DNA from 3 places in the Microbulbifer elongatus genome. Region 2 is predicted to be linked to each of the others. Evidence: predicted binding sites of a transcription regulator. Region 2 holds the regulator's gene; each other region holds the start of a gene.
The links. The regulator FNR, encoded in region 2, switches genes on or off when oxygen is low (the NO sensors DNR and NnrR bind a similar motif). The targets are predictions, from matches to a motif close to TTGATNNNNATCAA.
Positions count from the first base shown of each region.

Region 1: a site for FNR is predicted at 1,955-1,968, ahead of LRR79_RS04935 (globin). Genes of this name have one in related genera too.
Region 3: a site for FNR is predicted at 2,029-2,042, ahead of LRR79_RS14645 (DUF3149 domain-containing protein). Genes of this name have one in related genera too.

Region 1 is NZ_CP088953.1:1,190,803-1,194,077, forward strand. Features, by position in the region: gene LRR79_RS04920 (SPFH domain-containing protein) at 1-420, shown strand, start outside; gene LRR79_RS04925 (hypothetical protein) at 438-848, shown strand; gene LRR79_RS04930 (hypothetical protein) at 964-1,335, shown strand; gene LRR79_RS04935 (globin) at 1,448-1,846, opposite strand; gene LRR79_RS04940 (CPXCG motif-containing cysteine-rich protein) at 2,027-2,236, opposite strand; gene LRR79_RS04945 (phosphoglycerate kinase) at 2,585-3,275, shown strand, end outside.
Region 2 is NZ_CP088953.1:4,157,969-4,161,243, forward strand. Features, by position in the region: gene hutX (heme utilization cystosolic carrier protein HutX) at 1-325, shown strand, start outside; gene LRR79_RS17125 (HugZ family pyridoxamine 5'-phosphate oxidase) at 322-870, shown strand; gene LRR79_RS17130 (hypothetical protein) at 971-1,375, shown strand; gene fnr (fumarate/nitrate reduction transcriptional regulator Fnr) at 1,453-2,178, opposite strand; gene hemN (oxygen-independent coproporphyrinogen III oxidase) at 2,236-3,275, opposite strand, start outside.
Region 3 is NZ_CP088953.1:3,535,474-3,538,748, reverse strand. Features, by position in the region: gene LRR79_RS14650 (acetoacetate--CoA ligase) at 1-1,675, shown strand, start outside; gene LRR79_RS14645 (DUF3149 domain-containing protein) at 1,758-1,913, opposite strand; gene LRR79_RS14640 (hypothetical protein) at 2,227-2,613, shown strand; gene LRR79_RS14635 (autotransporter assembly complex protein TamA) at 2,685-3,275, shown strand, end outside.

The DNA.
Region 1 (3,275 bases), 1.2 Mb from region 2:
ACTGCGGTGGCCACTTCCCTGGATGGGACACCGATCAAGATCAAGCGTCTGGGTATTGCCGATGTGCAGTTTCCCAAGGTGATTACCGAGGCCAAGGAGCGCGCGGCGGAACGGCGCGAGTTGATCGAGCAGGAGAAGGCCCAGTTCGAGATCCAGAAAATCCAGATGGAGAGGGACCTGGAGCGGGAGAAAATGAACCGCGCCATCGCCCGTGAGAAGGCCATGGGTCAGAAAGAAGTCAACGATCTGCTGGCCAAATCGGTGACCGATAAATACCTTTCTTACCGCACTCTGGAAGTGCTGGAAACCATGGCGGAGTCCAACAACAAGGTGTTCGTACCGGTAGAGGCTCTGGGTACCATCGGCCTGCAGCAGGCCGTGTTCTCCGAGCAGATGAAGCAGGTTGCGCGCAAGCGCTGAGCCGGGGGGGTTCTTCCATGGAATTTAATTCACAGATCGCCAACTGGCTGATGAGTGCCCTCGGCGGTCTCGCCAGCTGGATCGTGATCGCGGCCTGTACCCTGCTCGCACTGAATATTTTTCTGCGCGCCCGTTTTTTGCGCCAGCGGGGGGAGGGGTTGCACTGGCTGCTCGATCGCTCGGTGGTGATTCGGCTGCTGTGTCTGCTGTTCTTTATCTGGGTTCTGATCGGTTTCAACAGCAATGGACCAAAGCTGGTATTGGCACCGGACTATAGCGACGAACAGGAAGCCGTGAAAAGAGCATTGCAGCCGAAGCGGCAGAGTGTAGAAAATCTTGCTCCAGAAGTGGCGGATTCAGAGGAAACCAGTGAGCGGCTGGCGGAGCTGAGAGCCGAACAGAAAGAGGACTCACAGGATCAGAATTAATTTTTGACTTCTCTGGTTTTTCGAGTCATTTCAATTATTTTATTTTTTTAATTTCATTGGGATGCGCAAAAGCCGTGAGTAGACTACCGGGCACATTGGAGATGAGGAGATCATCATGCGTTACCTGTTACCTGTAGTTCTGTTTTGTTCAATCGCTGGTTTTGCCCAGGCCGACAGCACAATGACTCAGCTGCCGTCCGGTGCACAGGAAGTGCAGATCATGGGGAATACCTATTATAAAAGCGGTGACACCTTCTATCGTTTTAACGAGCAAGGTGGCTACTTTTATGAAACCAATCCGCCCCATGCAATGGATCGTCAGACCACTACGCACCAGTCTGTAGTAACCCAGCCTGGCCCGGGTGTGACTGCGGACCAGATCGAAGGTTGTCGTAACGTTGCGGCGGATAAATCCAACGCAGTGCCCAATCGTGGCAGTTCGGTATACATCAACGAGTACAATCGCTGCATCAATGATCTGCAGTAATCTGTACACTCGGGCTGGTTGTTCAGTGCGTTGTATCTGATCAGACAGACCGCAAATCAAAAAGGCTTGCCGTTTTCGCGGCAGGCCTTTTTGCTTTCTGATTACTTTCTGTTTAGTAGGCGCTGCGGATGATCTCAATTCCGGGAGCGATGGCCCGGCGCCAGGCTCCCGCGGTGTCTTCGGTGAAATGGGGGTCGTACTGCCACAGTGTGGCAATCAGTGCATCCAGCCACAGCAGGTACCACTCCGGTCGAATATTGAATCCGGTGCGTGAGTGGCTGCACCCCAGGGCGCGCAATTTGGTATCCGGCATTCCTCGGGCGTGGAGCACCAGCTGCATGATACCGTTGCGCAGCAGGTGGCGCTGGGCGGCCATATCGGTGTCGACAAAGAGCGCACGGATCTCAGCAGAGCTGCCCATAAAGCGGTCGTAAAAATCGACAAAAAACTGTTCATTATTGCAGCAGCGCCCGTAACTCTGAAATACGATGTCGCTATCGGTGTTTTCCATACATCCCCCGGCCCCCTGGTTGTTCGGCGCCTCAGTCCTCGATGGTGTTTGCGCAAGCGCGGCAGATCGCGCGGGCCGGGATGTTATGCGTGGGGGCGGGTTGCGAAATTGATCTGGATCAAGCCTGCTGCAGGTCCGCCAGCGGGCTGTGCCGGACCCGGCCAGAGGTTCCCTAGACATCTACACATCGTTTTCGTGCTTCAGCTGTACCTGCCATTCACCGGTCAGATCGATACTGACCAGTACCTGGATGGGACGGCAACACACGGAGCAGTCCTCGATATAGTGTCGGCTGCCCGCTGAAGTATCGATCAGCATCAGTATGCCCTCACCACAATAGGGGCACTGGCCGTGAAACTCTTCCACTTGCGCCTGCATCTGTCTCTCCATGCTCTGACCGGGGTATAGCGGCTATGGGGTATTTCAACTATAGCCGGGAAGCTGCAGTGCTCTGAATGTGATCAGACCCGGCTACCCGGATGGCGCGCGGCACTTTTTTGCGTTCTTGTAAAAATGACAGCGGTGTCACCGCGTTATCCACAGTGTGCGGTAATTCATTTACAAAACGGATTGATATACTCGCGCCAGACCGAGCCGGGCCGGGATAGCTGCAGCAGAGCGACCCGGGGCGGTGACCGCCGGCGGCGCAAAAGCGTATAATCCGCGCCCGCTTTCCCCGCTAGAACAATGGGTGAAGCGGTGAGTAAGTATTCAGCAACCAGCAAAAGAGGATTGGCTATGGCGGTTAAATTGATGAAGGACCAGGATCTGGCGGGCAAGCGCGTTCTGATCCGCGAAGACCTGAATGTGCCGGTGAAGGACGGCGTAGTGACCTCCGACGCACGCATTCGCGCGGCACTGCCCACCATCAAGGCCGCTGTAGATGCCGGGGCCAAGGTCCTGCTGATGTCCCACCTGGGTCGTCCTACCGAAGGCGAGTATGCCGACGAGTTCTCGCTCGCGCCGGTGGCCACACACCTGGGGAAACTGCTGGGTAAAGAGGTGCCGGTCGTGAAAGACTGGCAGGGTGGCATTGAGCTGGCGGATGGCGAGGTCGCTTTGCTGGAGAATGTGCGCTTCAACCAGGGCGAGAAAAAAGACGACGAGGCGCTGGCCAAGCAATACGCGGCCTTGTGCGACATCTTCGTCATGGATGCCTTCGGTACCGCGCACCGTGCGCAGGCCTCCACCCACGGAGTGGCCAAGTTTGCTCCAGTGGCCTGTGCCGGTCGGCTGTTGGCCGCGGAGCTGGATGCATTGGAAAAAGCCCTCGCCAACCCGGCGCGTCCGATGGTGGCCATTGTCGGTGGTTCCAAGGTATCCACCAAGCTTACCGTGCTCGAGAGCCTGTCGGACAAGGTGGACCAGCTCATCGTCGGTGGCGGTATCGCCAATACCTTCCTCGCTGCCAGTGGCAAGCCCGTTGGCA
Region 2 (3,275 bases):
CTCCGTATTCGAATTTAAAGGCGAATTTCCCAAAGGCAGCATTGCCCACGGTTACTACAATTTTATGCACCATAAAAACCCCTTCCACGGCCACCTGCTGGTGGAAGGGCTGGTGGAAGTCGCCTTTGTGAGCAAACCCCACCGCGGGTCCGAAAGCCACGCCATGGTCTTTCTCGCCCCCAGCGGGAACTGTGTCTTCAAAGTATTTTTAGGTCGGGATGCCGAGCGCAAATTGATTCCGCAACAGGTCGAGCGCTTCAAACAATTTCAACAGCAGCTGGCGGGCGCCAGCGCTGAACATTCTACAGGGGAGATTCGGAAATGACCGATCAGAATGCACAACAGGCTGCGCCAAAAACCAACGAAGGCGCCGATCTGGTAGCCGAGGTGCGGGACTTTATTGCTACCCGCAAACTACTGAACCTCGCCAGCCTCACCGCAGACGGGCAACCTCACGCAAGCACCGCCCCTTTCCTGGCTGCCGATGGCAACTTCTACCTGTACATCTCGGAACTGTCCGAGCATTGCGCCAATCTCATGGCCCACAACAAGGCATCGGTAATATTCAATGCCGACGAGGCCGACACAAAACAGGCTTTCGCCCGCCTGCGCGTCACGTTCAACGTGGTTGCGAATACGATCGGCCGCGGCGAGGACCAGTGGCAACAGCGTATCGGGCAGTTGCGTGAAAAGTTTGGTCCGGTCATGGACCACCTCAAGGACCTTGAAGACTTCCACCTGTTTGAGCTGCAGCCCAGCGCCGGGCGCTACGTGAAGGGGTTCGGCCAGGCCTATGCATTGGAGGGGCTGGAAAAGCAGGTGGCCTTGCATCTGACGGACGGCCACAGAGAGAAGAACGACGCAGCCTGAACGCCGCTCAGCCACGCTTGAAATAGCGCAACAAAACTGCAACGCTACTGCAATCGTGGTTTGTTACTTTTTAGTAACAAGTAACTAAAGAGTAATAAATATGACTTCTCGAAAAGGCTTTCTGCTTCCGCTGATGTTCCTTGCGGGCTGTGCGGCCAACCAGGCCCCTCAGACGCTGACCGCCACCGGTCTGCTGACCGAGGAAAATGGCAAGTTCTATCTGATGGGCGCTGAAGCGCGCTATCACCTGAATGCGGTCCCCCAGCTGGATTATGAAAAGTATCTGGGCCGGGAACTGATCGTTGAGGGCGAGATTCCCCGTTACTGCCATCAGGCCTGGGAAGACTCCCTGGTGAAGGTGCACGGCGGTGCGGAGATGGTGGATCTGAACAAAGTCGACTGGTCCGATTGCCTGGAGGCCGACAAGGTCAGCCTGGTCACCGCCGACGGCTCGCACCTGGTGTACGACTGGGAAGAAATCGAGCTGGAAGATTACTACTTCTGAGCGCGAGCAGTGGCCATTCGGCCAACGTGCCCCGCTGCACCCCGGCGCGCCCCGGGGTACAGCGGGATGCACGCTACTCAGCCCTCGTAGCTGCAGTGCGTCCCGGCTATTTCACTGAGCGCGATCAGATCGCTGATCGAGACCGAGCGCCCCTGCACACGGATCAGTTGCTGCTTTTGAAAGCGGCTGATCAGGCGGCTGACCGTTTCCGCGGTGAGCCCGAGGTAATTGGCAATATCCATGCGCGACATGGAAAGTACAAACTCGCTGGCAGAGTAACCACGGCGGGAATAGCGGCTGGAAATATTGATCAGTAACGCTGCCAGACGACTCTCCGCAGAGCGCTTGCCCAACAGCAGCAGGGCTTCATTTTCCTGCTTCAGCTCCTCGGAAAAGATACTGTAGATCTGCTTCTGCAGAGCCGGCACCTGCTGCGCCAGGCCTTCGAGCTGAGTGAACGGCAGCACACAAACACTACTTTCCTCCAGCGCCTCAGCATACCCCGGATGAATACTGCCGCTGTAGGCATCAAGCCCCAGCAATTCGCCCGGCAGTGCAAAATGCGTCACCTGTACATCACCTCCAGCGCCGATGACCGCGGACTTGAAGCTGCCGGAGCGGATCGCGTACAGATTGGTAAACGGATCGCCCGCGCGAAACAGGGTCTCCCCGGCTTTGATGATTTTCTTCTTGCGCGTGACCTGCTCCAGGCGCGCAATATCCTCGTCACTCAGGCCCATTGGCAGGCACAAGCGGCGGACGGAGCAGTTGCCACAACTGACGGCTGAAGAAGTCTCTTTCATGTGGATGGCGGCGTCTTTCGGTTCACAGAGTCCCTGAATTGTATCTCCGGCACGACCTTAAAGCACCCGCGAGTAACCGGTGGTCTGATCAGCCTGGTGCAGGTAGGTATCAAATGCGGCAGCGGCATTGCGCAGAAACCAGCGGCCACGCTCGGTGACGTACAGGTCACGATCGTTCAGTACCAGCAGGCCGTCGGCAAACATCGGCTGCAACCGTGCCAGCTCCGCGGCAAACGCGCTCTCCAGGCGCTGTCCGGCTCTGGCCTCAATATCCGATCTGGCCACACGCAGGTGGCACATCAATTCCATGATCAACCACTGGCGCAGGCGGTCGTCGTCACTGAGCTGCCAGCCGCGAAAAATCGCCTCACCGCGCTCGTGGATAGCCGCGGCATAGGCTTTATTGCTGTGGTGGTTCTGCCAATAGCCATCGCGACTGTAGCTGATGGCAGACGCGCCGAGCCCCACCAGGGCATCTGCCGGCATCAGGGTATACCCCTGAAAGTTCCGCGCCAGCCGCCCCTCTCCTGCGGCCCTGGCCAGGGCGTCATCGGGGCGCGCGAAGTGGTCCATCCCCAGGAATAGGTAACCGGCGTCAGTCAGCCGGCGGCTGGCGGCGAGCTGCATGGCGATTTTTTGCGACGGTGACGGCATCAAATCCGAGTTGATCAGGCGCTGTGCCCTGAATCGCTCCGGCAGGTGCGCGTAGTGATACAACGCAATGCGATCCGGTGCCAGATCCAACACCGTATCCAGTGTTTTTTCCAGGCTGGGCACATCCTGCCCGGGCAAACCGTAAATCAGATCGTAGGAAACGGAACGGAAGCCGCGCTTGCGCGCGTCTTCGGTGAGAGTTCCGACCTGCTCGGGACTGCAGATCCGGTTTATCGCGCGCTGCACACCCGGATTGAAATCCTGTATGCCAAGACTGAGGCGATTGAAGCCGAGTGCTCTCAGAGTGTCCAGGGTCTCGCGATCCAGTACGCGCGGATCCGCCTCAATACTGTATTCCACCGGATCGCCGCCGGGTAAATCAAACACGTCCCCCAGTCCCACCATCAAACGATGCAAATCGCCATCGTTAAGAAACGTCGGCG
Region 3 (3,275 bases), 620 kb from region 2:
TGATAAGCCCGCACTGATCGAGCGTCTGGAGAATGGCAGCCGCCGCGAATTGAGCTACCGCCAGTTGTTTGAGCGGGTAGAGCGACTGGCCGCTGCGCTGGTGCATGCGGGTGTGGAGAAGGGCGACCGGGTAGCGGGCTTTATGCCCAATATCATCGACACCGTAGTGGCGATGCTCGCCACCACCAGCCTAGGCGCAATCTGGACATCCTGTTCACCGGATTTTGGAATCAATGGGGTACTGGATCGTTTTGGCCAGGTCGCGCCGAAGATTCTGTTCGCCTGCGAGGGGTATTTTTACAATGGTAAGACCCTCGACTCCCTGCCGCGCCTTGAGCAGATTGTCGAGCAGATCGACTCGATACAGCAGCTGGTCGTAGTGCCGGTGGCGCGCTCACCGGAGCAGACCGAGGCCGCCATCGAGGGACTGGATCGTGCGGTCAGCCTCCCTCATTTTGTGAAGGATGCACCTGCACGCGCATTGACGTTTACGCAGACGGCATTCAACCACCCGCTGTATATCATGTACTCCTCCGGCACCACCGGAGTGCCCAAGTGCATTGTGCACGGTGTGGGCGGTACGCTGCTGCAGCACATCAAGGAACACCGCCTGCATACGGATATATCCCGCAACGACACGCTGTTTTACTTCACCACCTGTGGCTGGATGATGTGGAACTGGCTGGTCAGTGGGCTCGCCTGCGGTGCCACTCTGGTGCTCTATGATGGTTCGCCCTTCTATCCGGCGGCGCAATGCCTGTGGGATATGGCCGATGAGGAGAAGATCAGCGTGTTTGGCACCAGCGCCAAATACATCGCGGCCCTGGAAAAGGCCGGGTGCAAACCCCGTGAAAGCCACAGTCTGGAGCGCCTGCGCGCGGTGCTTTCCACCGGTTCACCACTGGCTCACGAAGGGTTCCGCTATGTCTATCGCGACATCAAGGCCGATCTGTGTCTGAGTTCCATTTCCGGCGGTACCGATATTGTTTCCTGTTTTGCCCTCGGCAACCCGACTCTGCCGGTATACCCCGGTGAGCTGCAGTGTCGCGGTCTTGGCATGGCGGTGCAGGTGTGGAGTGATGATGGCCGACCGGTGCTGGAGGAAAAAGGTGAGCTGGTGTGCGCGACGTCTTTCCCCTGCATGCCCATAGGCTTCTGGAACGACGAGGATGGCAGCAAATATCACAGTGCCTATTTCGAAAGCTGGCCGGGTGTCTGGGCGCATGGGGATTACGCCGAAATCACCGAACACGGCGGCGTGATCATCTACGGCCGCTCGGACGCGGTGTTAAACCCCGGTGGGGTGCGCATTGGCACCGCAGAAATCTACCGCCAGGTGGATAAGGTGGATGAGGTGCTGGACAGCATCTGTATCGGCCAGGAATGGCGGGACGATGTACGCGTGGTACTGTTTGTGGTGTTGCGCGAAGGGTTGACCCTGGATGAGGCGCTGATTCAGAAAATCCGCACCACTATTCGCGCCAATACCACACCGCGCCATGTGCCGGCGAAGGTGATCCAGGTGGCGGATATCCCGCGTACCATCAGCGGTAAGATCGTGGAACTGGCGGTGCGCAACGTGGTGCACGGCCAGCCCGTGAAAAATCAGGAAGCGCTTGCGAACCCGGAAGCCCTGAAGCTGTTTGAGGCACTGCCGGAACTGGCCGGAGAGTAGCGCCCACCCAGGTTACACGGCGTTTGTCGCGCCGTGTAACGCCTATTCGGGAAGCCTGGTGCCCGGTAAGCCAGCTCGGGCTTCAGTGGGCGGTCTTGCGGGGCTGATGGGAGAGCTCTTCGTTCATCTTGCGCAGTGCCATGCGCGTGATATAACCGCCCATCAGGCAGATAAATGCGATAATGCCCAGGCTCAACAGGCCGGAAAAGCTGGTGAAGAGGTCGATCATTGCGTCCATTTTCGTGCTCCTCAGAAGGTGGCGCGGATAAACAGGAATGTACAGCCTCTGCCGTTTGTTGCGTCGCTGCACTTTCTCGATTGGCTCCAGTCTAATGGGCGATGTGCCAGTACTCTTGATCTGAATCAAACGTCAGGCCGATAGGTTGGCCCTGTCGTGCCCCCCGCCGCCGCCCCGGTGTCAGGAACGGGGATTTAGCGACCTTTACCCCCCGTTTCCCCTTGCCCTCGGCATGTCCTATCCGCCAAACTGCGCTACCCTGTGGGGTAGTGATTCCACCCCTATAAACTGAATAAATTCACGGAAGACCCGCATGATTACCTATCTCTACTGGGCCGCAGTTATCTCCCTGGTGGTGCTTTGCCTGTTTGCCGGCAGTCGCCTTGGCAGTCTGGGCAAGGGCGCCATCGTCGGCGCCATTGTGTTTCTGTCCGGCTGGCTTGCCTATTACTTCCACTTCGAGCAGGTTTTCGTAAAACGCTTTGGCGGGGTGATGTATATCAGTGTGCCCGACGGTCAGCGCCACCTGGGGTCCACCTGGAAGGAAGACAATCTGTGGGTGGAAAACTACGACCCGGAAACCAACCAGTGCATTTTCTCCGAGTACTCCAAGGGCAATCTGCTGGAGGGGCGCGTGGTGATCAAGAATTGCAACCCTCTACTGGAGCCCGCTGACAGGCCTTCCCGCGCTGGCCAATAAACCCGGGCGCGAAGCAACTTTTTGAGTCTCCTGACGTCGCAGTAGGAATGGTTGGCAAACGGATTTTTGTCTTGCGCAATTCTTTGTCCGCTCGCGGAGTGGATTTCATACAACTTGCAGTCGGCATACTGTTATCGGCACTGTTGCTTTTGCCGCAGCCGGGTATTGCCCTGCCTTTTTTCGATCGTTTACCCAAGTTTAAAGTCCGTGTGCTCGAAAACCGCGAGCTGCAGGAGTGGTTGAAAGATCAGCTGAACGAGCAGCGCAAGTCCAGCAGTGTGCTCAAGTCCTACGAAGATCCTCACGATGTGGCGCGCTACGAGCGCGGCACTCTGGAAAAACTGCTGCGCTCCCGCGGCTATTACGACGGACGGGTGCGCCAATCGGTGACCGGTGGTGAGATCCTGTATCGCGTGGTGCCCGGACGTCAGTTCCGCATCAAATCCCTCGAAATCGATATGCCGCCAAGACTGCGCGCGGGTTTTCCCGGTGTCGGTCTGCAGGTCGGGGACCCCCTAGAGGCGGTCAAGGTTTCTGAGGGGGTCAAGAAAATCGAGACCTACCTGGCGGAAAACGCCTGTCTGCTGGATGTGGATGTGGATTACAAGGCGACGGTTATCCACAGCGAACACGCCGCCCGCCTTGTGTACCGAGTGGCGCCG